DNA from 4 places in the Lysinibacillus sp. FSL M8-0337 genome. Region 1 is predicted to be linked to each of the others. Evidence: riboswitches for the same ligand, from Rfam matches in the RefSeq annotation. Region 1 holds a riboswitch; each other region holds the start of a gene.
The links. Region 1 has a riboswitch for S-adenosylmethionine ahead of MKY08_RS01665 (O-acetylhomoserine aminocarboxypropyltransferase/cysteine synthase family protein). Riboswitches for the same ligand answer to the same signal wherever they lie in the genome.
Positions count from the first base shown of each region.

Region 2: linked by a shared signal. The riboswitch ahead of metK (methionine adenosyltransferase) and the one ahead of MKY08_RS01665 (O-acetylhomoserine aminocarboxypropyltransferase/cysteine synthase family protein) in region 1 are both predicted to bind S-adenosylmethionine.
Region 3: linked by a shared signal. The riboswitch ahead of metA (homoserine O-succinyltransferase) and the one ahead of MKY08_RS01665 (O-acetylhomoserine aminocarboxypropyltransferase/cysteine synthase family protein) in region 1 are both predicted to bind S-adenosylmethionine.
Region 4: linked by a shared signal. The riboswitch ahead of MKY08_RS17835 (methionine ABC transporter ATP-binding protein) and the one ahead of MKY08_RS01665 (O-acetylhomoserine aminocarboxypropyltransferase/cysteine synthase family protein) in region 1 are both predicted to bind S-adenosylmethionine.

Region 1 is NZ_CP151996.1:343,405-350,890, forward strand. It holds gene MKY08_RS01640 (hypothetical protein) at 1-476, shown strand, start outside; gene MKY08_RS01645 (hypothetical protein) at 524-949, opposite strand; gene chrR (class II chromate reductase ChrR) at 1,156-1,887, opposite strand; gene MKY08_RS01655 (acetyl-CoA hydrolase/transferase family protein) at 2,197-3,717, shown strand; gene MKY08_RS01660 (glycerol-3-phosphate acyltransferase) at 3,778-4,407, opposite strand; SAM riboswitch class I at 4,563-4,676, shown strand; gene MKY08_RS01665 (O-acetylhomoserine aminocarboxypropyltransferase/cysteine synthase family protein) at 4,790-6,091, shown strand; gene MKY08_RS01670 (hypothetical protein) at 6,489-6,875, shown strand; gene MKY08_RS01675 (homoserine dehydrogenase) at 7,285-7,486, shown strand, end outside.
Region 2 is NZ_CP151996.1:3,468,370-3,475,855, forward strand. It holds gene MKY08_RS16715 (alanine/glycine:cation symporter family protein) at 1-883, opposite strand, end outside; gene MKY08_RS16720 (alpha/beta hydrolase) at 1,013-1,819, opposite strand; gene MKY08_RS16725 (gamma carbonic anhydrase family protein) at 1,955-2,467, shown strand; gene metK (methionine adenosyltransferase) at 2,823-4,019, opposite strand; SAM riboswitch class I at 4,277-4,395, opposite strand; gene pckA (phosphoenolpyruvate carboxykinase (ATP)) at 4,598-6,184, shown strand; gene MKY08_RS16740 (prolyl oligopeptidase family serine peptidase) at 6,261-7,037, opposite strand; gene MKY08_RS16745 (NUDIX domain-containing protein) at 7,021-7,486, opposite strand, start outside.
Region 3 is NZ_CP151996.1:2,154,498-2,161,983, forward strand. It holds gene MKY08_RS10220 (YhdT family protein) at 231-494, shown strand; gene panF (sodium/pantothenate symporter) at 494-1,939, shown strand; gene MKY08_RS10230 (nucleotide excision repair endonuclease) at 2,030-2,401, opposite strand; SAM riboswitch class I at 2,645-2,754, shown strand; gene metA (homoserine O-succinyltransferase) at 2,856-3,791, shown strand; gene MKY08_RS10240 (endospore germination permease) at 3,865-5,001, opposite strand; gene MKY08_RS10245 (hypothetical protein) at 5,026-5,259, opposite strand; gene MKY08_RS10250 (Ger(x)C family spore germination protein) at 5,266-6,462, opposite strand; gene MKY08_RS10255 (spore germination protein) at 6,484-7,486, opposite strand, start outside.
Region 4 is NZ_CP151996.1:3,645,688-3,653,173, forward strand. It holds gene MKY08_RS17815 (polysaccharide deacetylase family protein) at 1-5, opposite strand, end outside; gene MKY08_RS17820 (nucleotide sugar dehydrogenase) at 22-1,347, opposite strand; gene MKY08_RS17825 (MetQ/NlpA family ABC transporter substrate-binding protein) at 1,984-2,841, opposite strand; gene MKY08_RS17830 (methionine ABC transporter permease) at 2,909-3,577, opposite strand; gene MKY08_RS17835 (methionine ABC transporter ATP-binding protein) at 3,567-4,595, opposite strand; SAM riboswitch class I at 4,679-4,783, opposite strand; gene MKY08_RS17840 (thioredoxin family protein) at 4,840-5,151, opposite strand; gene MKY08_RS17845 (hypothetical protein) at 5,166-5,507, opposite strand; gene gcvH (glycine cleavage system protein GcvH) at 5,706-6,086, opposite strand; gene MKY08_RS17855 (arsenate reductase family protein) at 6,168-6,521, opposite strand; gene MKY08_RS17860 (acyl-CoA dehydrogenase family protein) at 6,731-7,486, opposite strand, start outside.

The sequences.
Region 1 (7,486 bases):
AAATTATTGAAAAGAAATTTATTGAGAAAAAGTGGGCAGGAGAAATGCCTGTATTGTATAACTTTTACGGAGAAGCAAGTTGGTTAACAGCGGTGCTCGATGCGAATGGCTTTTTACAAAATTATTTCATCGTTTCCGCAGCAAATCCTGAAATTTCCGCCTATGCAACAACACCAAAAGAAGCGTTGAAATTATATAAAACAGCGCTTAGTCGTGGAGGAAGTACGGTTGAAGGTAGTTCGAATGCGGAAGAGAAAAATGCAAGTGGGACAGTACTACGCGTTTATAAGGAACGCCTAGGTGACTTTACCATTGTATCGTTTTTACTGAATAATGGTGAAAATTATTCAGTAAGTGCAGAGACGGAGCCTCTTGCGATTTATTTACAAGAAGGTGATGAAGTAGTTATTACGTATGGTGAAACAGGAGAGCAGTTTTTACCAGTACGCTCGCTCATTATTAAAGGGTTACAATAAACAAAAGACGATCAGCACAATGCACTTTGTTGGCTTGATCGTCTTTTTTATGTAGTTTGCGTTTCAATGTAACGGTGCATTTTTTCTTTATGATTTGTAAAAAGTGTAGAGGCATGATCATTTAATGCCAGTATCTCTTGAATATAACCATGTAACAAATTCGTTTCATATTCGAAAGAGATCGATGTTTCACTTTCTATCATATGCTCCAATAAAAGTGCATGTAGCACAACCACTTCTAGGTTCTGTGTATTCGTGACAAATTTTAAATTTAAAATGGTTGTATAGGAAACGAATTGATCGACGTAGGTAATAGCTTCTTTGTATTGTTTGATATCAATATGTTGTTCAAGCCTCTTTCTTAAAAGTACACACTCATTGTTTAAGTCTTGTATTTTTAAAAATAAACTTCTTACACTTCTCTTATGTTGTTGTTCTAGGGTACGAGCAAGATGCTTATTAACATAAGACATTTTTGCATAACTCCTTTCGAGATAAGGTTCTTCTTCTATTTAATATTAATGGAAAGGTAGGAAAAGGAAAGAGTCTTTTCGTTTAATTTGTACCTGATTTTAACAGATCATGCAAGACAAAAATACTACATAAGCTATAAATAATAGTTCGAAATATAAAAAAAGTGGAGTTATTATCATACGATAGTAACTCCATAAAGAAAAAGTTATTTCCAATTAAAACCTTTCTGTGCTAAGAAGCGATTGATGAAAGGACGACGTTGTTCAATTAAAAAATCAGCCATTTGCTTTGTCCAGTTATCAATTTTACGATTGGAGGAACGACTATTGTAATAATCCTCCATTGTTGCATTGTAAGCTGGTAAAAGTTCCTCGTATTTTTCACAATTGTACTCATTTTCATGTAGGACAGCAGCTACTGGTAAGCGAGGTTTCACTTCATTGCGTCGTGCAGGAACGCCAATTGTTAAACCGAACAATGGGAATACATAATCGGGTAGATTCAACAATTCGCTAATTTCTTCAGGTTTGTTACGTACACCCCCAATATAGCAAATGCCATAGCCCATTGATTCAGCAGCAATCACAAAGTTTTGTGCGAATAACGAAACATCTGCTACACCAACGAGGACATTTTCAGCCGAGTCTGCCACAATATCAACGCCTTCTAATTTCCCAGCCATTTGCAGACGTTTAAAGTCTACGCAAAAAACAAAAGCACCACCCGAAGTTTCGTATTGACGTGGATTGCCAGAGAGCAAACCGAGCTGTTCTTTTTTTGCTTCGTCTGTTACCCAAATTACGCTATAGGCTTGTACAAAGTGAGAGGTTGCCGCCATCTGTGCTGTGGCAATTAAATCTTCAATAATTTCTTTAGAAATAGGATTTCCATCGTAAATACGTACTGAAGAGTGGTTACGTAATAATTCTTTCACCATTTAAAAATTCTCCTTTTCCCCTTAAATATACCAAGAGCATATCACGCTTTTTCGCTAAAATCGAATAAAATTCAATTTAAAAAACTTAAAATCATTTATAAAAAACTATTTTTGAATAATTTGAGCTAGGACAAAAATACCTCGTAAAGTAAAATATATTGTTAGATATAGCTTAAATGTTCTCTTTAGTGTAAAATTATGTATGGCGACAGATTATTTATCTACTGTATTTTGACATTTGTGGGTGTACTGATGTATAGGACAAATAATCTAGTTGAAGCAATTAAATGTGGGATGGAGGAATAAGGAATGGATGAAAAGTTAGCAAAAAAGCTTCGTAATGAACAGTTACGAAACAAAGTTGTAACAGCAGAAGAAGCAGCATCTTGGATTAAGGACGGCATGGTACTTGGTATGAGCGGATTTACACGTGCAGGCGATGTGAAAGTGGTACCGCTTGCACTTGTGGAGAAAGCGAAAACAGAAAGCTTCAAAGTAGATGTATATACAGGTGCATCACTTGGACCAGAAGTCGACCAATACTTAGCAGAAGCGGGTGTAATTCGCAAACGTGGTCCTTTCCAAGGAGATCCAGGTATTCGAAACATGATCAATAGAGGAGAAGTCACTTATGTTGATGCCCATTTATCACATAATGCGGAACTAGTACGTCAAGGTATTATTGGTCCGATTGACTTTGCTATTATTGAAGCTGCTGCAATTACAGAAGATGGCTTATTAATTCCTACAACTTCAGTTGGTAACTCTCCGATTTTCGTACAAGAAGCAGATCAAGTAATCATCGAGCTAAACGTAGCCCAGCTTGATGCATTAGAAGGTGTGCATGATATTTTTGTACCAGGACCACAAGGTAAACGTGATCCAATTCCAATGCTAAATGCGTCAGATCGTCTTGGCACAATTGGCATTCCACTAGACTTAGACAAAGTAAAAGGTATTGTTATTTCAGATATTTTAGATGCTCCATCAACAATTGTTCCAGCTGATGAAGAAACAGATATTATGGCAAATCATTTGCTGAACTTCCTGCGCGAAGAGATTAAAGTAGGTCGTTTAACAACAAGTTTACGCCCGTTACAATCAGGTGTAGGCTCAGTAGCAAATGCTGTATTACTAGGTTTCAAAGATTCCGAGTTTGAGAATTTAGAAGTTTATTCAGAAGTACTGCAAGATGCTGTTTTTGAATTAATGGATGCTGGGAAAGTAAGCTTTGCATCTGCTACTTCTATTACCCTATCGGAAGAGGTAGGAAACCGTATTTATGGAAATTTTGAAAAATATGCTGATAAATTAGTATTACGTCCACAGGAAATTTCTAATCATCCGGAAATTATCCGTCGACTCGGTTTAATTTCTGTAAATACAGCGCTTGAGCTAGATATTTATGGGAATGTAAATTCAACTCATGTTTCTGGCACACGAATGATGAATGGGATTGGTGGTTCTGGTGATTTTGCTCGTAATGCCCGGTTAGGTATTTTTGTGACGAAATCGTATGCAAAAGGCGGTAAAATTTCTAGTATCGTACCAATGGTTTCGCATGTAGACCATACAGAACATGATGTAGATATTATTGTCACAGAACAAGGTGTTGCAGACTTGCGTGGTTTAGCACCGAAAGAGCGTGTAGGTCGTATTATTGAAAACTGTGCGCATCCAGATTATAAGGATCAATTATGGGCGTACTTTAACGAAGCGAACGAGGCAACAGGCGGACACCATACACCACATATTTTAGAAAAAGCGCTTTCTTGGCATGTCAATTTAGCTAAGAACGGTACAATGCAAGATCCATCATTTGCAAAATAATGATATAAAAAAGCCTTGAGAGTTTGTTTGTTGTCTCTCAAGGCTTTGATTTGTTTAAATTTATTTTTTAAAGGCAGATGTTACTTTAGGCTCTGTCCCTTGGATAAGCCGTTTAATATTTTCAATATGCAACATGAGCGCGATACCAAAAAGAACAATTGAAATCATTGTTGGTCCAACCCCAGGTATCCATAAGTAAGTTGCTGTACAAAAAACAATATAAAATACAAGCACACCAATGATTAAATAATTTGTTGTTAAAGATAAAATGACAAATAACATAAGTGCAAATAATGCAATTTTCCAATCAATAGCGAGCAATATGCCTATGATTGATGCAGTTCCTTTCCCGCCTTTGAAGCCCATATGGAACGGGAAGTTATGACCTAGTATTACACTAGCAGCTATTGCATAGGTTAATAACCACATTTGTACTTCAGTAAATTGTGAAGCATTGGAGGAAAAGTAGTAAAGTGCGCATAGCACGGCAGCAACTCCTTTACCTATATCTATAAGTGCTACTAATATGCCGTATTTCCATCCAAGAGAAAGCGTTGCGTTTGAGGCACCCGCATTGCCATGGCCAGTCTTTTTTAAATCTACTCCAGAAAGAAACTGTGCCACTTTAGAGCCATGAATACAGCCGATTAGATAACCAATAATAATAAAAATAATCATGGCTTTTACCATAAAAATACTCCTTTCAAACTATATTTTTATATAGTGTATGTGTTCTTATTACGTAAAGGAGCAGACAGAAGTTTCAGAAAAAAATAAATTTTACTGTTGACAGAAAAAAAGTCTATGTTTATACTGTGTAACAACGATGGAAATTGAATCACATACTCTTATCAAGAGCGGCGGAGGGATAGGCCCTATGATGCCCGGCAACCAGTGAGTGACGAACTTGCTAAGGTGCTAATTCCTACAGATTCTTACTTGGATCTGGCAGATAAGGGGAGGAAAACTTGCAACCGCAACCCTCTTCTTAACTGAAGGGGGTTTTTGTTTTCTCACATAAATCCTCCTCATCTCCGGTACCATCGTAAAACCCATTTAGGAGGAAGAAAACATGTCGAATTTTAAACCAGAAACTTTACTATTACACGGTGGCCAAGAGCCAGACCCAGTGACAGGCTCCCGAACTGTACCGGTGTACCGTTCAACAGCTTTCGTATTTAAAGACACTGCTCATGCGCAACGTCTTTTCGCTTTAGAAGAAGCGGGCAATATTTATACACGTATTACAAATCCAACTGTAGATGTTTTTGAAAAACGCGTCGCTTTATTGGAGGGCGGTACAGCAGCAGTAGCACTTTCATCAGGTGCAGCAGCTATCGCATTTTCAATTTTAAATCTTGCAGGAGCAGGGGATGAAATCGTAGCAGCAAGTTCTTTATACGGAGGAACATATAACTTATTAGCAAATACACTACCAAACTACGGTATTAAAACAATTTTCGTAGATGAAACAAATCCTGAGAATTTCCGATCTGCCATTAATGAAAAGACAAAAGCAGTGTTCGCTGAAATTTACGGAAACCCAAGCTTAAAAGTGCTAGATGTAGAGGCAGTAGCTACAATTGCACATGACAACGGTTTACCTTTAATTATTGATAGCACTTTTGCTTCACCATATGGCTCAACACCAATCGACTTCGGTGCAGATATCGTCGTTCACTCAGCGACAAAATGGATTGGCGGACACGGTACAACTTTAGGCGGTGTAGTTGTGGATGCAGGGAAATTTGATTGGACTCAAGGTAGATTCCCAGGATTTACAGAACCTGACGCATCTTATCACGGATTACGATACGGTATTGATACTGCAGCGGCTGCATTTGCCACAAAACTGCGCGTGCAATTACTACGTGATTTTGGACCAACATTAAGTGCAGATGCTGCATTTAACTTATTACAAGGTTTAGAAACGCTCCATTTGCGAATTCCTAAACATAATGAAAATGCCTTAGCAGTTGCAGAATATTTACGTAACCACCCATCTGTGGAGTATGTAAACTATAATGGATTAGAAGATTTTGCTACACATGATTTAGCGAAGAAATATTTGAAAAATGGCTTCGGTTCAGTGCTTACATTTGGCATTAAAGGTGGACGAGAAGCAGGCCGTCAATTAATAGACAGCGTAAAATTATTTTCACACGTAGCAAATGTAGGCGATGCAAAATCACTAATTATTCACCCAGCGTCTACAACTCATCAACAATTATCTGCTGAGGAATTAATCCAAACTGGTGTTTCCGAGTCGCTCATTCGCTTATCAATTGGTTTAGAGGCAATTGAGGATATTATTGCAGATTTAGAACAAGCTATTGCACAAGTAACAACAACTGAACAAAAAGTAGAAGCATAACTATTAAGATAGCCAATGATTTATGTTGTAGCGTTTACGTATTTTCTCATTCGAAATGCCTCATTTGGTAATGCGTATAACGTTGCGACATTCATCCTTACCTCATTCGGTGAGTTTTCTGAAATTTTTTATAAATAATACCTAGTAATTTTATAAGCATTGTTGACTTGGTTAAAACCATGCTGTATACTAGGGATTAAGTAAAACGTTCGAAAGGCTACCAACCTTGAACAAAGTGATGATGTTACTAAACTTTCACCGCCATTCATTAGGCGAAAACAGCTAATTTGTTTTCATAAGTGCTCCCCCACTTTTGAATATATATATGAAAGGGGGTAGCTACCTAGCCAGTAGCTACTCTCGCTTTCCATAACTGATCGAAAAAGGAGTGTTAACAATGGGAAATATTTATCGTGCACAAAATGTAACTGCTTATCTTATATATGAATTAAATGAAAGCCATCATTTTGTAAATAATATGGCCATTCAATACTTACTTTCGACAGTTGAATCAAAATGGCAACAAACTTTTGGACATAGTGCTTTTGAAGAAATCGTATATGCTAAAGAAGAAGGCTATACAGTAAAAGAAGTTTTTGAAGAGTATAAAGTTCATGGTACAAACCATATTACGCTACCTGCGACAGAGTATTACTTACAATACGGGTCATTTCAACTAATCGAGCGCACATATGCCATACCGAACTTTACACAGGAAGAAATCAAACTAGTACAATCAGCTTTAGCACAATATCGTTATCGATTATTTTTACTAGCAAGTTAACTTTCCCTTATATTTTTTAGCTCATTCTCTACTGCTATAGGGAATGAGCTTTTTGTTGTGCTAAGTTTTTTTGAATTTGTTTCGACTTTTCAAGACAGCCATTCTATAAGTAGTATCTTCGTACATATATAATAGAAGAAAGGCATTTTTTTTTATAAAAGAATCGTCAATATTTGTTCAAAAATTATAGATTTATTAAAAAAACGTATAATAAAGGCAATGAAACCGATTTCTTTTGCACGCCTAGAGAAAACAAATGTCCATCCTAGAAAGATTTTTCTTGTGCAATGGATTTATTTGCGTTACAATTTTCTTTAGGTTAAATTTTGAATTATTTGAATATGTGCTTGTAGGCACAAACTTTATATAGAGAGAAAACTGGAGAAATGTACGTTGGAGGGAATCAAGTATGGCAACTATAAAGGCAGCGATCTTAGGATTTGGAACTGTAGGTCAAGGAATTTATCATATTTTAAATGAAAAGCGTGAAGAGCTAAAACATAAATTAGGCATTGAGTTAGAAGTAGCAAAAATATTAGTAACGGATGCTAGTCGTGAACGTGTTCCGGGCACAGCACATTTAATGACAACGAGTATGGATGAAGTGTTGG
Region 2 (7,486 bases), 1.4 Mb from region 1:
CAGATGCCGCTTGCACGATACCTTGTTTAGCAGGGTGTGAAACTTCAGCTGCCGCCGCTGGATGTGCACCAGTTCCTTGACCCGCTTCGTTGGAATAAATACCACGCTTAACCCCCCAAGCGATTGCTGAACCAATAATTCCCCCAAATACTTCTTGTGCACCAAAAGCACTTGAAAAAATCAGCGAAAATACAGCAGGTACTTCTGAAATATTCATAAAAATAATAACGATTGCCATTAGAATATAAGCTAAAGCCATGAATGGTACTACTATCTGTGCAACATTTGCAATGGATTTAACCCCACCGATAATAATTGCACCTAATAATACAACAATAATAATACCTGTAATCCAAGATTCCATTCCAAAAGCGTTTTCAACGGCACCTGCTATTGCATTTGATTGAACGCCAGGCATTAGTATCAACATGGCTATTAACGCTGCAATCGCAAAAATGATTGCAAACCACTTCTGCCCCATCCCTTTTTCAATATAAAAGGCTGGACCACCACGATATTCTGTTTCTTTCTCTTCTTTGTATATTTGCGCTAATGTTGACTCCACATAAGCTGTCGCTGCACCGATGAAGGCAATTGCCCACATCCAAAAAATAGCACCAGGTCCCCCCATTGCAATGGCAGTTGCTGTACCAGCAATGTTACCTGTACCAACGCGCCCAGATAATGCAATCGACATTGCTTGGAAAGAAGAAATTCCCTTTTCTGATTTTTCCCCTTTAAACATTAAGACAAACATGTCCTTAATATGTCTTATTTGTAGGAACCGTGTAATAATTGAAAAGAATAAACCGATTAATAAAATACCATAAATAAACCACGGCCCCCATAAAATACTGTTCAGAAAACTAACAATACTTTCCATCTTACCCCTCCCAAAATATGAATATTCGTTCTTTAAGACATTATAGTATTACATTTTTCTGAAAATTACAACATTATTTTTAAGTTACTATACATCTTATTCAACAATATTTTTCGGAGGGGAAACATTCTATCGAATTATATAACCAATTCTACGCAAAGCATTATTAATAAAATCACGGATATAGAAAAAAATCTCATCTCTCTCTATTTCATGGAACAGATTATGGTAGCATTTTGCCCATTCTTTAAATTGGAATTCTGCAAACTCCTGCTGGTGTAACCAATTACGTGTTTGTCTAGTTTCTGTAATGCTATCTCTTTCTCCAGTCATAATAAGCATAGGGGTATTTGGAAACTCTGCTTTCGGCATAATCACTAAATTGCGCATCATCTGTTGTAACTCACGATACCATTTTACTGAGATGACAGACATAAAAGGAAACTCGTCCTTCATTTCATCTCTACCTTCGACACTACGTGATAACTTGTCGAAAGTAATATCATGTGTCATCTTAACACTTGCCGTCAAAGCACTTAAGCTCGTTAATGCATTCGATAATTTTCCAGGCTGTAAGTTCAATTGCAGCCAAGGTGAGGTCAAGACAATTCCTGCACATTCATATTTTCTCTTATGCATTGTATGCAGTATTAACGTTGCTCCTAGTCCATGCCCTATTAAAAATACTGGCAAATTATATGAAAAGGCATTTTCAATTAAATGCCTAGTATACTTGTTGTATTCTTTAAAGTCCTCATCATGGACACGTGATAGTTTCGCATTTGCCCCATGATTCGGTAAATCGCCCATGACTACGTGGAAGCCTTCCATTCTAAGTTTTTCAATCAGCCATGCGTACCAACGGTGGTTTTCATATGCACCGTGAACAATAGCAATCACAGCCTTCGCTTGTCCATCAGCTTCCCATTTCCACATTCACATAGTCCTCCTAAATAATTAGTTACACAATAATTATAACGAAATATTCGTACCATTATAAAATTATATTTGCATAAAATTGCGTATTTGATACGATAATACTACATCAAAGAAAGAAAAGAGGCGATTAGCATGATTTATCCTTTTAAAGACAAAACACCTACAATCGATCCATCAGTTTTTATTGCTGACTATGCAACCGTTACTGGAGACGTAACGATTGGAGCAGAGACAACAATATGGTTTAATACAGTGATTCGAGGCGATGTATCCCCTACAATTATTGGTAAACGAGTAAGCATCCAAGATCTTTGTTGTCTACATCAAAGTCCAAAATATCCATTAATAATCGAAGATGAAGTAACAGTTGGACACCAAGTAACCTTACATAGCTGTACAATTCGAAAAAATGCCTTAATTGGTATGGGATCAATTGTGTTAGATGGGGCAGAGATAGGAGAAGGTGCATTTATCGGTGCGGGTAGTCTTGTCCCTCCAGGTAAAGTCATACCTCCCAATTGTTTAGCATTAGGACGTCCAGCGAAAGTTGTACGTGAATTAAATGCTGAAGATAAAGAAGATATGGAACGTATCGTTAGAGAATACGCGGAAAAAGGACAATATTACAAATCTCTTCAAAAATAATGGTTGCTCAATTCGGGCACATTGCCCCATAGTTGTAGGTGTTTAAATACGAAACAACTCTTTATGAAATAAATTCGCAATTTTCTTCCAACCGCCTACAGTACATCTTGTATGCTAGACGTACGGGAAGAAAGCGAATTTTTTCAATCACTTACGTAAAGTGCGCTTAAGTCTTTCACTTGATTAGAGAGCACTAGTTGCCTTCACAATTTAAATAGAAGGTGCATTTCTCCCCGACCTAGTAGCAGTAAGAAGAAATGCGAAAGGCAAGATAAAAAGGGGCCACTAGCTAGCCCCTTTCAATAAAACATTTACGTTTGTTCATTACCAAATCGAATGTTCTTGATAAAACAAATTATAAACTCGCTTTTTCTCTTAGTGCATCTGCCTTGTCCGTATTTTCCCAAGGTACATTTAAATCTGTCCGGCCAAAGTGACCGTATGCAGCCGTTTGTTTATAAATTGGACGACGTAAATCAAGCATTTTAATGATGCCTGCTGGACGTAGATCGAAAAGTTCGCGAACCCATTTTACGATTTCACTTTCACTTACTCGTCCTGTACCAAACGTATCAACGGCAATCGATACCGGCTGCGCTACACCGATAGCATAAGCAAGCTGTACTTCTGCACGTTCTGCTAAACCAGCTGCAACAATATTTTTCGCTACATAACGAGCTGCATAGGCTGCTGAACGGTCCACTTTCGTAGCATCCTTACCAGAGAATGCACCACCACCATGACGTGCATAACCACCGTATGTATCAACGATGATTTTACGACCAGTAAGTCCAGCATCTCCTTTTGGACCACCAATAACAAAACGACCAGTTGGGTTGATGAAGTATTTAGTCTGTGCATCTAATAACTCACTAGGAACTACTGGAGCAATTACTAATGCTTTTAAATCTGCTTGAATTTGTTCAAGTGTTGCTTCTTCATCATGCTGAGTTGAAATAACGATCGTATCAACACGAACAGGGACATTGTTTTCATCATACTCAATTGTTACTTGCGTTTTACCATCTGGACGTAAATATGCTAATTCACCTGATTTACGTACTTCTGTTAAACGACGAGCCAATTTATGCGCTAAACTAATTGGTAAAGGCATTAATTCAGGTGTTTCATTACATGCATAACCGAACATTAATCCTTGGTCACCTGCACCAATCGCTTCAATATCCGCATCTGTCATTGAACCTTCACGTGCTTCTAATGCTTGGTCTACACCTTGGGCAATATCAGGTGATTGCTCTCCGATTGCGACTAGTACAGCTAAGTTTTCAGCATCAAAGCCATACTTGCCTCGTGTATAGCCGATTTCTGCTACTGTATCACGCACAATGCCTTTAATATCTACATAAGTAGAAGTAGTAATTTCTCCTGCTACTAATACTAAGCCTGTTGTGACTGTTGTTTCACACGCTACACGGGCATTAGGATCTTCTGTTAAAATGGCATCTAAAATAGCATCCGAGATTTGATCACAAATTTTATCTGGATGTCCTTCTGTTACACTCTCTGATGTAAACAATCGACGGTTTGTCATTTGGTTTTCCTCCTATTACTCTTACAAATAGTATTTGCGAAATTAATACGGTACTCATTACCCATGTCAAGTCCGCTCCTAAAGGATTGAACTCTCAAGCCGTTGTTGCTTTTAACATGAGGATTTCGAAAGATCCGTCATTATAATAAGGAAAGAATTGCACATACTTACCTTTACATTCATTTTAAAAATAAAAAAAATCCTTTTCTCACGTGTACTTAACATGAGGAAAGGAATAATGACTGCGTAACCTTTCACTCTTATCGTTCAAGGGGTATCCCCTTGCATCAGGTTGGCACCAACGCATGTCGTGAAATAGTTCATGCAGGTTGCCGGGTTTCACAGGGCCTGACCCTCCACCAGCTCGGGATAAGAGTATCCGTTCAATTCCTCATCTTACGGAAAAGGTAGAACAATGTCAATTATTTTATGTCGTTTTGTTGAAAAGTATTTAAAACTCGAAAATAATTTTTGAATTAGTATAGATTATTAAAGCAATTGTGTTATACTATTTTTGAAATTAAGAAAAACTCCCTCAAACTCAAGGGAATACTATAAAAAAGGATGGTATTTAATCGATGAATTCAGTAGAAATTGCAAACGAACTGAAGGAATTATTAAACGGCGGGAACATTAACGTTCAACTTTCAGTACCACAATTAGCTGAAAAAGCTACATCTCGTGGTGAGGCAATGTTAACAGTAGATGGCGCAGTTCGTGCAGAAACTGGCAAATACACTGGTCGTTCACCTAAAGATAAATATACGGTAGAAGAAGAAAGCACAAAAGATAAAATTGACTGGGGTAAAGTAAACCAACCAATTTCTTCTGAAGTGTTCGATAACTTATATGTAAAAGTAGTTAAATACTTAAAAGAACGTGACGAATTATTTGTATTTAAAGGTTTTGCTGGTGCTGACAAAGATTCACAATTAAGTATTCAAGTAATCAATGAATATGCTTGGCACAATCTTTTCGCCCATCAATTATTTATCCGTCCAACTGAAGAAGAATTAGCTTCTCACGTTGCTGATTTCACAATTATTTCAGCTCCTAACTTTAAAGCAGATCCAGCTGTTGATGGTACAGCTTCTGAAACATTCATCATTGTATCACTTGAAAAGAAAATCATCCTAATCGGTGGTACTGAATATGCTGGTGAAATTAAAAAATCGATTTTCGGTATTATGAACTACCTATTACCGCAACAAGGTATCCTATCAATGCACTGTTCAGCAAACGTTGGAGAAGCTGGTGATGTAGCATTATTCTTCGGTTTATCTGGTACTGGTAAAACGACTTTATCGGCTGATCCTGACCGCAAATTAATCGGTGACGATGAGCACGGTTGGTCTGACAACGGCGTATTTAACATTGAGGGCGGTTGCTACGCAAAAACAATTAACCTTTCTGCTGAAAAAGAACCTGAAATCTACAACGCAATCCGCTTCGGTTCTGTACTAGAGAACGTAGCTGTAGATCCTGAAACTCGTGTTTGCGATTACGATGATGGTTCATTAACAGAAAATACACGTGTTGCTTATCCAATCCAATATATCGAAAATATCGTTGATCCATCTGTTGCAGGTCACCCAAAAACAATCGTCTTCTTAACTGCTGATGCATTTGGTGTTTTACCTCCAATCAGTAAATTAACAAAAGAACAAGCAATGTATCACTTCCTAAGTGGTTTCACATCTAAACTTGCAGGTACTGAACGTGGTGTAACAGAGCCAGAACCAGTATTCTCTACATGTTTCGGTTCTCCATTCCTTCCACTTCCAGCAACTGTGTATGCAGAAATGTTAGGTCAAAAAATCGATGAGCATGGCGCACAAGTATTCCTTGTAAACACTGGTTGGACTGGTGGCGAATATGGTACAGGTAGCCGTATGAAGCTTTCTTATACTCGTTCAATGGTACGTGCTGCTATCGACGGAAAACTAAACAATGTTGAAACAATTCAAGACGCTGTATTTGGCTTAAACATCCCTACAGCAGTTGAAGGTGTACCATCAGAAGTACTGAACCCACGCGATGCTTGGTCAGACAAAGCTGCTTACGATGTGAAAGCTGCTGAACTTGCTGGTCTATTCAACGACAACTTCAAGAAATTCTCAAATGTTTCTGAAGCAATCACTAAACTTGGTGGTCCATTAAAATAATGCATACAAAAAGGGAACGATGTATTCGTTCCCTTTTTTTAGTGTCTTTTTTTAGTGCCAGGCACTCAAACAATTTTCACTGTTTCTTCATCCACTCGCATAATGCACGAACCATTTCACGATTTTGTGCTGGTGGATATTGGTGGGCAAAACGTTGATCATACCAAGTTTCATACACCTTATTGGCATCTTCTAAGTAAAATGCTAACTGCCTTGCATGCTCAATATCTACATTTTCATCCCGATAGCCGTGGATAATTAGCACTGGGGCTGTAATCTTTTCGACTTGAAATAAAGGTGTGCGTGCATCATAGGCTTCTGGTACACGGTTAGGGGTCCCACCAATAATCCGTTTCATCATACGACGCATATCGGTTCTCTCCCAGTATGTAGCAGTGGCATCCGAAACGCCTGCCCAAGTCACAACGGATGTAATATCCTTTCTTAAAATGGCCGTCCAAAGCGCCATAATACCTCCACGTGAAAATCCAAACACATGGATATGATCATTGCAAAATTGTTTTAGTACATCTACCCCATGCACTGCATCAAAACGATCTTGACCTGCAAACTCATCACGACCTTCTCCACCTCTATTCCCTCGATAATAAGGAGCAAAAACGATAAAACCTTGGGCTGCAAATTGTGCAACACGTGCTGGTCTTACCATGCCGATACTTTGCATACCTCCACGCAAATATAAAAAACCGTCATATGTACCTTCTGCTTTAGGCTCTGCTAGCAAGCCTTTGACACGCAATCCAAGGGATAGATACGTAATTTCTGTTAATCGAATAGCTGGATTCGGTGAAGGATATGGACGTTTTTCAACTATTTCACCATTGATTGTCAAAACGCTTCAGCTCCTCTAGCATTTTTTGCATGCCTTCATCTTTCATATGGAAGCTTAAATTTGGATGGCTTGCAAACTCTTCATCAGTTAACCAGACCATACCCGAAGTTTCCAAATCAAAATTTATCTTCTCCTGACTGACAAATTCCGCAGTGAAGACTGTTTTACAAAACAATAGTTCGCCGTGAACAGCATATTCTGCAAACCATTGAAGATTTTTCACATGCACACCCGTCTCTTCAAATACTTCCCGAATGGCAGCTTGCTCTAATGTTTCGCCTGATTCTACCTTCCCTCCTGGCACTTCCACGCCACGACGCTTATGAATCGTACATAGCCATTTCTGTTTATGTTTTAAAAAAACAAGGACATGCTTTGGTTCAACTTGAAACTCCCCTCTTGTAAAGCTTAAATCCACTTGAAATCCATTCAAATCTTGAAATGAAAAC
Region 3 (7,486 bases), 1.8 Mb from region 1:
GTGAAATCGCCACGAAAGACTCCGAAACCGCCAATAAGAAGGGGGAAATCGCCACAAAAATCACAAAAATCGCCCGAAAAGGCAGAAAGCGTATTCGGATTGGAGCCTTGTAAGATACCCATTTGATAGGTATTGTTCGCTAACTTTCGCTTTTTTTATCTACTTTTCTCACAATGCTTCCCATTAGTCCTACATCACAGTAAAATAGAGTAGGTTAGGGGGATTCTATTTTGAAAGATCAACGCTTTAAAATTGCGCATCGTGAGGCGCTTATTGGCATTGGGCTTGTATTTGTCAACTTTGCGATTTGGTACGGCTTTGCCTATGGTCTAGGTTCGGGGGATCCAACAACGTATTCGTATGTATTGGGTTTCCCAGCTTGGTTTTTCTATAGTTGCATCGCTGGAACAGGTTTTATGATTGTATTAATCTGGCTCGTCTTAAAGCTCTTTTTTAAAGAGGTACCATTTGATGACGGGGAGGTGGATGAATAATGCATTGGCAAGTTATTTTTCCGCTTCTTGTTTTTTTAATTATTATTTTTGGGATTGGCATATGGGCGAATAAGCATGTTCGTTCATCGAATTCATTTTTACAGGAATATTTTCTTGGCGGTCGTGAAATGGGTGGCTTTATCCTAGCAATGACGATGATTGCCACTTATGGTAGTGCAAGTAGTTTTATCGGTGGACCTGGTGTTGCTTATAATAAAGGACTTGGATGGGTCTTGTTAGCGATGGCTCAACTGCCCGCAGGCTATTTTGTACTGATGATACTAGGCAAGAAATTTGCTATTATTGCTCGCCGCTATCAAGCGATTACATTAATTGATTTTTTACGTGAACGCTACAAAAGCCATGTCATTGTTATATTGTCAGCGATAAGTATTATTGTCTTTTTATTTTCTGCGATGATGGCACAATGGGTCGGGGGCGCGCGCTTAATTGAATCATTAACCGGTCTTGACTATACAGCAGCACTCTTTATTTTTGCTGTTTCAGTATTAATTTATGTGATTATCGGAGGATTCCGTGCTGTAGCGTTAACGGATACGGTTCAAGGTTCCATTATGGTGATTGGTACTGTAATTTTACTGATTGGGACAATCGTTGCCGGTGGTGGCATCGACCAAATTATGACGTCCCTTGTTGCAGAAAATCCAAACCTAGTGTCACCATTTGGTGCTGAAGGGGAACTGACACCATTGTACGTCTCAACATTTTGGATTTTAATCGGCATTGGTGTGGTAGGGCTCCCTCAAATAGCCGTCCGCGCCATGAGCTATAAAGATTCCAAAAGCATGCATTTAGCGATAATTATTGGCACAATTGCTATTGGGACAATTATGTTCGGGATGCACTTGATTGGTGTATTAGCCCGTCCAGTAATCCCTGGCATTGAAATTGGCGATAAGGTAATGCCGTTGCTTACGTTAAAAGTGTTGCCGCCGTTTTTAGCGGGCATTGTGTTAGCAGCACCGATGGCAGCGACGATGTCTACCGTGAATGCGTTGCTGATGCTAGTTAGTTCAACAGTGGTAAAGGATATTTATTTGAATTATATCAAGCCCACTGCCAATGATAGAGAAATCAAGCGTGCTAGCTTCGTGGTAACAACAGTGATTGGTTTAGCAGTCGTTGTATTTGCGTTAAATCCGCCAGATTTACTAGTTTGGCTCAATTTATTTGCATTTGGCGGCTTAGAAGCGGTCTTTATTTGGTCAGTTGTCCTAGGGTTGTATTGGCAAAAGGCCAATAAATACGGGGCGATTGCGTCCATGATTACGGGCATGACGTTATATATTATGATTGATCGCTTTTATCCGACGATATTTGGTATGCATACGGTGACTATCCCTATCGTAGCTTCATTGATTATCTTTGTTATCGTCAGTTGGCTAACAGCTCATAAATTTAAAGATGAAAAACTATTTATCTAATGATGAAAACCTCGAGTGACAACGCTTGGGGTTTTTCATTTTGCCGCTATAGTATAGAAAAACCGTTAGCATGTGCTAACGGTTTGAATCTTAATAAAATACTTTATCTAGATTATATTTTGCACGGAATGTGTTAATCGCATATGTTTCGTAAATTTCACGTTCCATTGGATCATCAATTTCATACACTTCGATTTTGAAAATTTCATCACGGTATTTTTTCATTGGTGATACATTATCTTCAAAATGCTTTTTAATACGTTGGCGAATTTTACGTGCTTTCCCTACAAATAATAGTTCATTTTTTTCGTTATAAAATAAGAAAATGCCACCTTTTTCGCGAGTGATTTTATGGAAATCAATAAAACCGTGAAAAGGCGTAATTTCTACATCCCCTGGTTTTAATACTTGCTCACGTTGACGGATTACTAAGTCTGGTTTTGGGAGTTCAATTTTAATCAAAATATTCACGTTCCTCTCTGTTACTAAAGGTATATGTTAACATAATACCTCTATGATTGCCATTACGATTTATTGGTTCCATTAATTTTCGTATATGCCTTTTGGAATTGGCACTGGCTGACAAAAATATAACTTGATAGTAGTGTTTAACAATTCATAAGCTTCCATTCGTTTAAATACAAAATATTCTATGTATTATTGAAATTCTTAATTGTTCATGATACAATTCTTTTTAATTGAATAATCTTATCAAGAGAAGCTGAGGGATTTGGCCCTATGACGCTTCAGCAACCTCTAACATTGTTAGAAAGGTGCTAATTCCACCAAAGGATTTTTCCTTTGAGAGATAAGAGTGAACGTGATAATTATCCTTCTCATTCTTGCTCTTATGGAATGAGGGGGATTTTTTAATTTTACATAGAGAGAAAAAAATAAAAGAAAAGGGGACTACAATATGCCAATTAATATTCCGAAAAACTTACCAGCTGGAGAACATTTACGTGAGGAAAAAATATTCGTCATGGAAGAAGACCGTGCCAAAACACAACAAATTCGTCCGTTAAATATTTTAATATTTAATTTAATGCCGGAAAAAGAGAAAACAGAATTACAATTACTTCGATTACTTGGTAATACGCCGTTACAAGTCAATATAACATTTTTAAATACAGCAACACACGAGTCTAAAAATGTTAGTAAATCGCATTTACAACTCTTTTATTCAACATTTAATGAGATACGTCATCGTCGCTTTGACGGGATGATCATTACGGGTGCACCAGTGGAAAAAATGGCATTTGAAGAAGTGAATTATTGGGAAGAAATCTCGGAGATAATGGATTGGTCTGCTAAGAATGTCACGTCTGTCTTGCATATCTGTTGGGGTGCACAGGCTGCCTTATATCATCATTATGGAATCGGAAAATTTGAATTACCAGAAAAGTGTTCGGGTGTATATTCACATGTGATTACGGATTTAACGGTCGATTTAGTAAGAGGATTTAGTGATTTATTTACAGCACCACATTCTAGGTACACTTCTGTTTCAATCGATGAAGTACGCAATCACCCGGAATTACGGTTACTATCTTATTCAGAAGATGCAGGCGTTTTTATCGTGCAATCAAAAGATAATAAAAATATTATGATTACTGGACATTTAGAATACGATGCGACAACATTAGCCGATGAATACAGTCGCGATGTGGCAAAAGGAATTGATATTGCAGTGCCTGTTAACTATTTCCCGCATGATGACCCATCTAAAGAACCTATTAATACATGGCGAGCACATACCCATTTATTATTCTCCAACTGGCTAAACTACTATGTTTATCAAGAAACGCCGTATGAATGGGATTTTGTTGATGAAATTGAATACCATATCTAATTGGTTGTTTACCATTTGCTTTTGTGAAGATCTAAAAAATCCAATTTCTCAATAGAGAGAAATTGGATTTTTTTTACGGTGTTTCACTTGAGTTTAATGTATTTTGGTCAGTTGCTGTTTTGCCTTTAATCTTTCGCATTTTTGCAATGACTAGTAATAATAGGGCTAACAAGACAGTGAATAAGCCTGAATACAGCGGCCAAATTTTTTGATTGTAATTATTAGAATGCACAATATTCGGATGAACAATTTGAGACAGCGCAATCATGCACATTCCTAATGGCAAAATCAATGGTCGGGGATCTTTAATATTTAGTATTTGTGCTATACCTATTGCAGATGCATAAAAATAGAGAAAAGTTCGAATATAGATGGAGATAATCCACATGACAGCCATAACAACTTCAACACGTTGAAAAAAATTGCCTATAGAAATCCGTTGAGCCAGTGCATAGCTAGGAAATGTCTCAATGGAAGTATTCGTTGGGCCAATAACGAGTGTTGATAGGGCTATAATGATTATTAAGACAATTCCTCCGCAAATCGTGCCGAAATAAAATCCCTTTTGTGCGGCTTTCGAGATATTGACAGCAGAGGGGAAAATCATAAGTAACATAACGAGCGGGAATGAAAAAATACTCATAAATTTAAGGATACCCGTAATTAATGATGGTGTCTTTGTTTCAAAAACGGGTTGAATATTTTCGATATTAATTTGTGGCGAAATACAAACAAGAAATACAAGAAATATAAATAAAAATATGGGAAATAGTATTTCTGCAGACCGTGCAAACACTTCAATGCCTAGAAACGATGCAAAAACAAGAATAATGGTAAATAATACAGCAAAGGACAAAGTAGGTGTCTCGGGCATTACTTCTGTTTGCATAAAGATGCCAATAAAGTATAATAATTCACTAGCCGAAAAAAATGCGAGAGTGATAAACCCTAGAGAGGTCAAAGTTCCAAGAAATTTACCTAAAATTTTTCCATTTGCTTCAACAAACGTGAGATGCGGTGTTTGATTTCCAAGGCTTGTATACAATTTTACGATTAAAAAGCTTAATAAGACGCCAATAGTTGCGCCAATCCATGCATCTTGATGAAGCTGCTTCGTAATGCTCGCTGGCACAATTAATATGGCCGTCCCAATAGAATGGAGAAAGGTAATGATTGTGAATTGTCTTGCACTAAGTAATTGTTTTTCCATGATGCACTACCCTTTCTGTCATTCTTATTGAAAAAATGATAATAATATTTTTCTAATAGGTGTAAAGATAAACGTAATGAAATTGAATGGGCTAGGGATATTTATTTTTAAACCAATGGCGATATTTAATGTTGCGCCTATAAACAATAAAATAGAAAAGGCGAATATTGTTTTTTTTTCGCCTTTTTTCAATAATGGAGGAATCATAATATAGGCAATAATCAACGAAATAAGTATGACGGTAATGCTAATAAACATCGTGGGTTACTCCTTTGAATTGTACAATAATGAGTTTTGAATTGTTCCTAATCCTTGGGTTGTGACCTGCACATCTATCGTAACTGGGACAGTAGGATAAATTGTTGACCATTCCTTATGAATCTTTTCCCACTTTTGCGGATCGCTGCGATGGAGTGCTTCGCTAAAGCCTAATAAATCGAGCTTATAATCTTTTTGTATGATAGCTAATGTTATTTCTGTATGTTCTTTTATTTTTTTTGCTGTCTTTTTATCAATCTGTTGAATGGTGTTGTTTTGGGTTAAATTAATGGCACAATTCACTTCACCAATATTTTGCGTAACTTCAATTTTAATCGTGATTTGCGGTGTCCCATTTTTGAAAGTCCCTTTAATTTTGGAGGATGAACTTGTAATTTCTGTTGATAACTCTCCACCTTTAGGGCATGCGAGAACTTCTATTGTACTTTTAATTTTATTATTCAAGTAATTAAAGTAAATACTGTCATCTTCTGATAATAACCCCACTAATTTATCCTCTTTAAAGATAGCGATGCCCGCATATTTTAAAACAACAGGTGTTTTAATTCTTTCTACATTGGTTTGGTCAATTCCTAATTGCAAATCTCCGTGTATCTCAACTGCTGATAATGCGGCACTTTTTTCTTTGTTACTAAGGGTGTTGAGCAATTCAGCTGTGCTAACAGATAAGGTTGAACCCCATGATTTTTCTGACACCTTAATCGAATTTAATAATTTATTGGCTGGCATTTTTTCAATAGGTGTTAATACATTCAGCACTTCTTTTGCAGCTGTTTTATGAGATACTACAAGATCAAAGTCGTTTCTAAATTCATGATCTCTCGCAATAAAATCTAGTGGTTCGTTTAAGCCCTCTTCTGCTAATTCTTCACCAATTACGACAATTTGCAAATGAGCAAAATAAGGTTTCCGTGGTGTTATTGTTGTCATTCTTCTAATGGCTTCAAACACACTTTTTCCCTTTGCATGGTAGGTAACAACGGGTGCGCGGCCACTAGATGGTTGCTTTGAGGAAATTTGACTCGGGTCTACTACTTGAATGGAAACTTCAAAATCCTCGTCTACTTTATCGATGCCTAGTGCAACGACAATTGCTAATTCGTTTAACTCCCGCTTACTCCAGCAACCACTCAATATTAAAGTGAGGATTAAGAATAACAAAATCATCTTTCTGTTTGACATGATGGATTCCTCATTTGCACTTTAATGTTTAGTTCTTTTTTCGTAATATTGTTGTTCTCGGACATTATTTTGTTGACTAACGAGTCGTGGTCTTGTAAATAACTTTCTACGTGGGAATAAGACCATCGCATCTTTTTGATCTTTCACAATTAATGGCCCGAATGGACTCATATAGGGAACACCAAAAGATCTTAAACTACATAAATGAAGAATAATCATCATAATGCCGAACATCACCCCAAATAAACCAAAAATCGCAGCTAATATCATAAGAGGGAAGCGCAGGACACGAATCGTGTTTGATAAGCCGTAAGAAGGAAACAGGAAGCTACAAATGGCTGTTAATGATACGATAATGACCATCACTGCGGATACTACGCCCGCTTCTACGGCAGCTTGTCCGATTACTAACGTACCAACAATGGATACGGCTGGACCAATCGTTCTTGGCATTCGTAGACCTGCCTCACGCAATATTTCAAAGGCAACTTCCATAATTAGCGCTTCAACGACGGCGGGGAAGGGCACGCCTTCTCGCTGTGAAGCGATACTAATAAGCATCGGCGTCGGTAGCATTTCTTGATGAAAGGTCGTAATAGCCACGTATAAAGAAGGCATAATTAATGCAAGCAAAATACCAAAAAAACGTAAAAGGCGGATTAGAGAACTAATAATCCAATTTTGGTAATAATCTTCTGCAGCTTGTAAAAAGGATGTAAATACGACAGGGACGGTTAACACTAGAGGTGTGCCATCCACTAATATTGCAATTCGACCTTCTAATAATTCACCGGCAATAACATCTGGGCGTTCTGTATTATAAACCATTGGAAATATGGAAAATTTCGAGTCCTGAATAAAATCCTCTAAATATCCAGTTTCTAATACGCCATCAATTTTAATTTTATCTAGGCGGTCAAGCACCTCTTGTACAATTTTGTCATTTGCTATGCCATTGATATACATAACAGCTACATCTGTTTGGGTTACCTCTCCTATGACCCGAGATTTTATCCAAAGATTA
Region 4 (7,486 bases), 1.3 Mb from region 1:
TTCATTTCCACACAGTTCTCCTTACAATTTATGATAGTTTTTATTGGCAAATAAAAAATGGGTATTCCGTGTATCAAAAATTAATGCAGCATATTGATCGAGCAATCCATAATCAATTTCTGCATGATTCGTTAAAATTAATACAGCTTCAGCTTCTTCAATTAATTGTTTCGATAATGCAACAGTATTAAGTGTGTATTGGTTGACAGAGAAAGTTTCGATAAATGGGTCCACAACCATGACATCATATTGCTTCTCCAATAATTCTTGGATGACTTGGAGCGCAGGAGATTCACGGAAATCATTAATATTTGGCTTATACGTGACACCAATAACAATAATCTTTCCTGCTCGAAGCTCTTTCTTCTGTGCCATTAGATAATTTTCCAATCTTTCGACCACAAAACTTGGCATTGAATCATTGATTTTATCTGCCGTCTCAATTAATGAAGCTGTAATACCATGTTGCTGTCCTGCCCATAATAAATATTTAGGGTCAACAGGGATGCAATGCCCGCCTACCCCCGGACCAGGTGTAAATGGCATAAATCCATATGGTTTTGTGGAAGCAGCTTCAATTACTTCCCAAATATCTACATTCATTTTGTAGCATACTTTACTTAGCTCATTAACAAGTGCGATATTGATTTGGCGAAATGTATTTTCCAGTAACTTCTCCATCTCAGCAACCTTTGGATTAGAAACAGGAAAAACATTGGTATTGATGATTGTTTCGTAAAATAGTTTTGCTATTTCTAAACATGCTTCTGTTACACCACCGACTACTTTCGGTGTATTTGAAACGGTAAAATTAATATTTCCAGGATCAACACGTTCAGGGGAATAAGTTAAAAAGATATCCTGCCCAATCACATAATTACTTTTTTCTAAAATTGGTTGAACGACCTCTTCTGTCGTTCCAGGGTACGTCGTGCTTTCAAGAATCACTAGTGTATTAGCAGAAATATATTGTGCGATTGATTCGGACGCATCTTCAATGTAAGTAATATTCGGCGTACCATCTGCTGATGTTGGAGTTGGAACACAAATAATCATGACATCTACATTTGCAAGCTTTGAAAAATCCGCAGTCGTTTCAAATTTCTCTTCTTTTAAGACCTCTTGGATAACAGCATTAGATAAATCTGCAATATAACTTTCTCCATTCGTTAACTTAGCGATTTTTTCGGTACTTTTATCAATACCGATTACTTGAAACCCTTTTTTAACCATTTCTATAGCGAGTGGTAATCCTACATATCCGAGCCCGATTACACCAATTTTCGCCTGTTTTGTTATGATTTTTTTCGATAAAGCTATTTTTGGTGAGTCAATTTTAATCCCCATAAACAAATTACCCCTTTACCTATTTTTAAACATTAAATACAAAAAAATCCTTTTTCGTGCAAAAAGCATTTATATTGATAATTCTCTTGCCACCACAAAAAAGCACACATTTCCAACATACCTATAGTACTAATATCAACTAAACAAATTCTAAACAATTTTTAAATAAATGTATAAATAACTATTTTAAATAAGTTAATTTCACCAAAAAATTCAATATAATCCTTTAGTATTATATCATTTTTGGTAAATTAATACATGCACTATTTTTCTAAATATAATTAACTAGATGCAAAGATAAAAATGATTAAACAAAAAAGTATCGTCCCACTCCGATTGCATGTAAACTTGCTATACAATCATTATGGAACAACATGTTTTATTGCATTACATTAAAATGGAAAGACCCTTTCAAAATTGTTCACCTTTTCACGCACCTCTTTTTAACTGTATTAATTAAAGTCCCGTTGTAACACTGAACAATGTTAATAATTCACATTTAACATGATAAATACTTTCTTTCTATCGTTTTTTAGAACCCGAATACGTACGTAAGAGGGTGATTACGGATAGTATTCTTACATAAAAAAAGAGTATGTAAGTTTTCACTTACATACTCTTTTTAAAAGCTACATATTATTTAACTGGTACTACTGCACCTTTCCATTCATCTAGAATGAAGTCTTGGATTTCTTTAGAAGTTAATACTTCTAATAATTTTTTAATTTCTGGTTTATTTTCATCCCCAGCACGTACCGCAATAATGTTCACATATGGAGATTCTTTGTCTTCTAGCGCAATTGCATCTTTGATTGGGTTTAGACCATTATCGATTGCGTAGTTAGAGTTGATAAGGACTGCGTCGCCTTCTTCATTTTCAAACATTTGAACAAGTAGTTCTGGTGCAGTATTCGCATCAAATTTAAAGTCTTTCGGATTATCTACAATATCTTTAATTTCAGCTGCAGTTTTATCGATACCATCTTTTAATTTAATTAAGCCTTTCGCTTCTAATAATGACAGCATACGACCATGGTCTGAAACAGAATTAGATAATAAGATTGTTGCACCTTTCGGAAGGTCTTCAAGAGTTTTATATTTTTTAGAGTAAATACCGATTGGCTCGATATGTACACCGCCAGCATTTACAAAGTCATAGCCATTATCTTTAATTTGTAAATTTAAATAAGGGATATGTTGGAAATAGTTTGCATCGATTGTTCCTGAATCTAAATCTTGGTTTGGTAATACATAATCTTGGTATGTTTCGATTTCTAAGTCAATGCCTTCTTTAGCTAAAATCGGTTTTGCTTTTTCTAAAATAACTGCGTGAGGTGTGTTAGAAGCACCTATTTTTAATGTTACTTTTTCTTCAGTTTTTGCACTGTCGTCTGCCTTATCTCCAGAGCCTGCTTCATCTTTGTTACCAGCACCACAAGCTGCTAAAGCTAGTACAAGTACTGATAAAAATAATCCTGCTAATAACTTCTTCATTTGTCTACACTCCCTTTATTTTGTTCAAACCATAATATGTTAGCGGTAAATAACCGGTATAACCTTTTTAACGTTTGTCTGTTTTCGAAGTAATCATATCGCCAATCCATTGGATGATAAATACGACTACTAAGATCAAAATAGTTGCCATTAATGTCACATCTTGGCGATTACGTTGGAAGCCATCTAAAAAGGCTAAGTTTCCTAGACCGCCAGCACCAATAATACCAGCCATCGCCGTATAGCCAACAAGGGCAACAGCCGTTACCGTAATCCCAGAAATAAGTGCTGGTAATGATTCTGGAATTAGTACTTTCCATATAATTGTGGACGTTTTAGCACCCATTGAGCGAGCTGCTTCTATAACGCCCTTATCAATTTCTCGTAGTGCAATTAATACCATTCGGGCATAGAATGGTGCTGCACCAATAATAAGTGCTGGTAAAGCTGCATCTGCTCCACGGATTGTCCCAAGTAAAAACTTTGTAAACGGTATTAGTAAAATAATTAACACGATAAATGGTATCGAACGGAATATATTGACGATCGACCCCGTTAAAAAGTTAACGATTTTATTTGCCCATAATTGGTTTGGGCTCGTTAAAAAGAGGATAATACCAATGGCTAAACCAAGTATGAATGTGATGACCGTTGAAATAGTGGTCATATAAAGTGTTTCGTATGTGGCAGACCACATTTTTTCCCAGTCGACATTCGGAAAGAGACTAGTTAGCATTTGCAATCACCTCCGTTTGTACTTCAACTGTATTCAAATAATTTAATGCAGCTGCTACATTTGTCTCTGAGCCATCAATTTGCACAACAAGTGTGCCGTATGCGCCGTTTTTAGTTTGTGAGATATTACCATGAACAATACTAATTTCTACATCAAACTGCTTCACTAAATGCGATATTACGGGTTGCTCGGTTTTTTCTCCTACAAAGACAAGTTTAACCAGTTGTCCTGTAGGATAATTTGCTCTAAGCTGTGCAACAGTCTCTTGCGTTTCCTTCGTATCAGTAATTTGAGAGACGAATTTTTTTGTAATAGCCGCTTGAGGTGCTTGGAACACTTGCAATACTTCTCCGCGTTCTACAATTTCTCCAGCCTCCATCACCGCCACGCGATGACAAATTTTGCGAATAACATGCATTTCATGCGTAATTAACACAATGGTTAAGCCTAATCGTTCATTAATATCAACAAGTAAATCGAGAATTGCATCTGTAGTTTCTGGATCAAGTGCAGATGTAGCTTCGTCACATAACAATACTTCAGGATTATTGGCAAGTGCTCGCGCTATACCAACCCGTTGCTTTTGACCACCTGATAGCTGTGATGGGTACGCTTTTTCGCGACCTTCTAAGCCAACGAGTGCAATTAGTTCTTTCACACGTGCTTCTCGCTCACGCTTAGAAACACCTGCAATTTCTAGTGGAAAGGCAATGTTTTCTGCCACTGTTCGAGACCAAAGTAAGTTAAAATGTTGGAAAATCATACTTACCTTTTGTCTAGCATCACGGAGCTTTTGCCCCTTAATAGATGAAAATTCTTGGTTGTTGACCTTCACTGTACCTGTCGTAGGTTTTTCTAAACCGTTTAATAAACGAATCATCGTACTTTTACCAGCACCACTGTAGCCGATAATGCCAAAAATTTCACCTTTGTTAATCGAAAGATTTACATCTTTGACAGCAGTCAATTCGCCATTTGCGGTTTTGTATTTCTTCGTAATATTTTGAAGCTGTATCATAGCGAATACTCCTTTTCTCATATAGAAAACCCCTTCTCTCAAGACAAGTAGAAGGGGTCACGTACTTTATACGCTAAACCGTTCTCTCATCTTTCAAAGATAAATCTTTGGGTGATTTGGCACCTTTTCACAAATGTGATGGTTGCCGGGCTTCATAGGGCACTTCCCTCCGCCGCTCTTTATAAGAGTTCGATATATTTAATAGTTTTTTAATATATTTGTTACTTTACCACGCTAGCAAAGTTCAGTCAATTGGTTTTTTTAACAATTCGTATAAAAATGGTACGGATTGAAAGGCATAAATCTTATCAATAACCTTTCCACCATCGCTAACGAGTAAACAAGGTACACTTTCAATTTGAAAATCAAAAGCTATTTGTTCTAGAAAATTGATGTTTGCCTTGCCTATTTTTACCTCTGGTAGTAACTGTTCAATGATATTCATCATTTTGGATGCAACGGCACAAGTTCCGCACATCGGTGTATATAAATAAAAGGCAGTTTTGTCTCCAGACTTTACAGCCGTTTCCCACTGCTCTTTTGACCATTCTTCCATGATTTCACGCAACCTTACAAAATATATTCATTATGGATTGAAAAATGTGCGCGCAATAAAATCGTCGCTAGCACTTTCCTCGGTGTTGTTTCTACTTCTTTATATGTTGGCATTGTCCGTAAATGCTCAGCCTCTGGATAATGTCTATCCATTAATGCTCGTAGTTTATCGCCCGATGTATCCGCATCAAAAAATGTATAGAGCTCACAGCCCTCATATGGGTCGAGTAATTCTTCTAATTGATGCACACCAATTGTACCATTTGTACAAAGGATTGTAACATCTTCACTCAGAATAGGTTCAATTTGAAGCTTATCCGAACGGCCTTCCACGATTAAACATTTCCCTTCGAACATAACGCCACCCCCATTTAGACAGTTATCTACTACAGCATACCATTTGAATAACCGAATTTCATACTATTGCATCGCAATTTCTGGCGTTTCCATGATAACTTATTGAGCTAGCAATTCCTATGATGCGCCGAAAAACTGTAGCATGATATAATAAAAAACGCCGGCAAATTTTCCGACGTTTTTCTATTACAGGCTTGTTTATTCTGCAATCAATTTTTCGTATTGCTCAGCTGTCATAAGGTTTTCAATCTCTGATGCATCAGCAGGCTCTACAACGATCATCCATGCTTTTTCATATGGTGATTCATTTACGAATTCTGGGCTATCTTCTAAGTCTGCATTTACTTCAACTACAGTACCTGAAATTGGTGCGTAAAGTTCAGAAACAGTTTTTACTGATTCTACACTTCCGAATGGATCATCTGTTTTAATTTCATCGCCAACTTGTGGAAGCTCAACGAAAACGATATCTCCTAGTTCTGATTGTGCGAAGTGAGAAATACCGATACGTACTTTACCATCTTCTAATTTTACCCATTCGTGTTCTTCAGAGTAACGTAAGTCTTTAGGTGTGCTCATGCCAAAAACCCCTCCATAAATATGTAATATATTCACTATCAGTGTGCCATACTTCTATCATAAAAACAAGGATAAAAGCAGTTATTTCCAAGCTTGCTCAAATTCTGTTTCTTTAAAACCTAACGTTACTTTTTTTCCATCTGTCACGATTGGTCGTTTCATTAGCATACCATCTGACGCAAGCAGTGTAAGTTGCTCATCTTCCGGCATTTCCGCCAATTTATCCTTCAATCCAAGTTCACGGTATTTCATGCCAGAAGTGTTAAAAAACTTCTTCAGTGGTAACCCGCTCGCTTGCCAATATTGCTTTAATTGTTCTTTCGTAGGTGCTTGTTCAACGATGTGTACCTCTTCGTATGAAACGCCATTGTCGTTTAACCACTTCTGTGCTTTTTTACAAGTTGTACATTTAGGATAATGGATAAATTGAATCATATTTGTAGGCTCCTCTACTATCATTTTCTGTAGTATACCATCATAACTAGTATGTGCCAAAATGAAACAATTATAATTGTTTGAGTGCCTGACACCAGTGGATTTCAGAATTGTTTCGGTGCCTGGCACTTCCGCGGGCAAATTGTGTAAGTGCCTGGCACCAAAACAGACTGTAGATTAAGGTATCTACAGTCTGTTCATAGCTAGTATTAGACGATGAATTTTTCAGCTTCGATAAGTTTAACTGAAGCTTCACGTTTTTTAGCAATAAGGTTATAAGGGTTGTTGCGAGTCAGTTTGCGAAGCGCTGACAATGTCATCCGTGCAGCATCTCCATCTGCTGAAGCAAGAATCGTATCCTTTGCCTCTTTTTCAATTTCTGCAAATGCTTCTTGGCAGAAAATTTGCGTGTAAAGTAATTTTTGTTGTGATTTTTCTGCACCCTCACGTGCAATCGCTTTGTCTGTACGTAACACAGCAGACTCCATAGCGAATAGTTGGTTTGCAATATTCGCGATATTTACCAATACTTCTTGCTCTTGGTCAAGCTTCGCACCGTAGCGTTGTGCTGCCATACCTGCTGCTAACACAGCGATCTTCTTAGCATTTTTCACAAGATATTTTTCTTGTGCTAGTGGTTCTGTACCTACTTCTTCTGGCATCATCATCAGCAATTCTTGTTGTAAATTTTGTGCAACTTGCAATAATGGCAATTCGCCTTTTAATGCTTTTTTCATAAATGTGCCAGGCACAATCATGCGGTTAATTTCATTTGTTCCTTCGAAAATGCGGTTAATTCGAGAGTCGCGATAAATGCGCTCTACCTCATATTCTGCCATAAAGCCATAGCCACCATGTAATTGTACCGCTTCATCAGCAATATAATCCAATGTTTCTGACCCAAACACTTTCGCAATCGAACATTCAATTGCATATTCTGCTATTGCATTGGCAATGACTTTCCC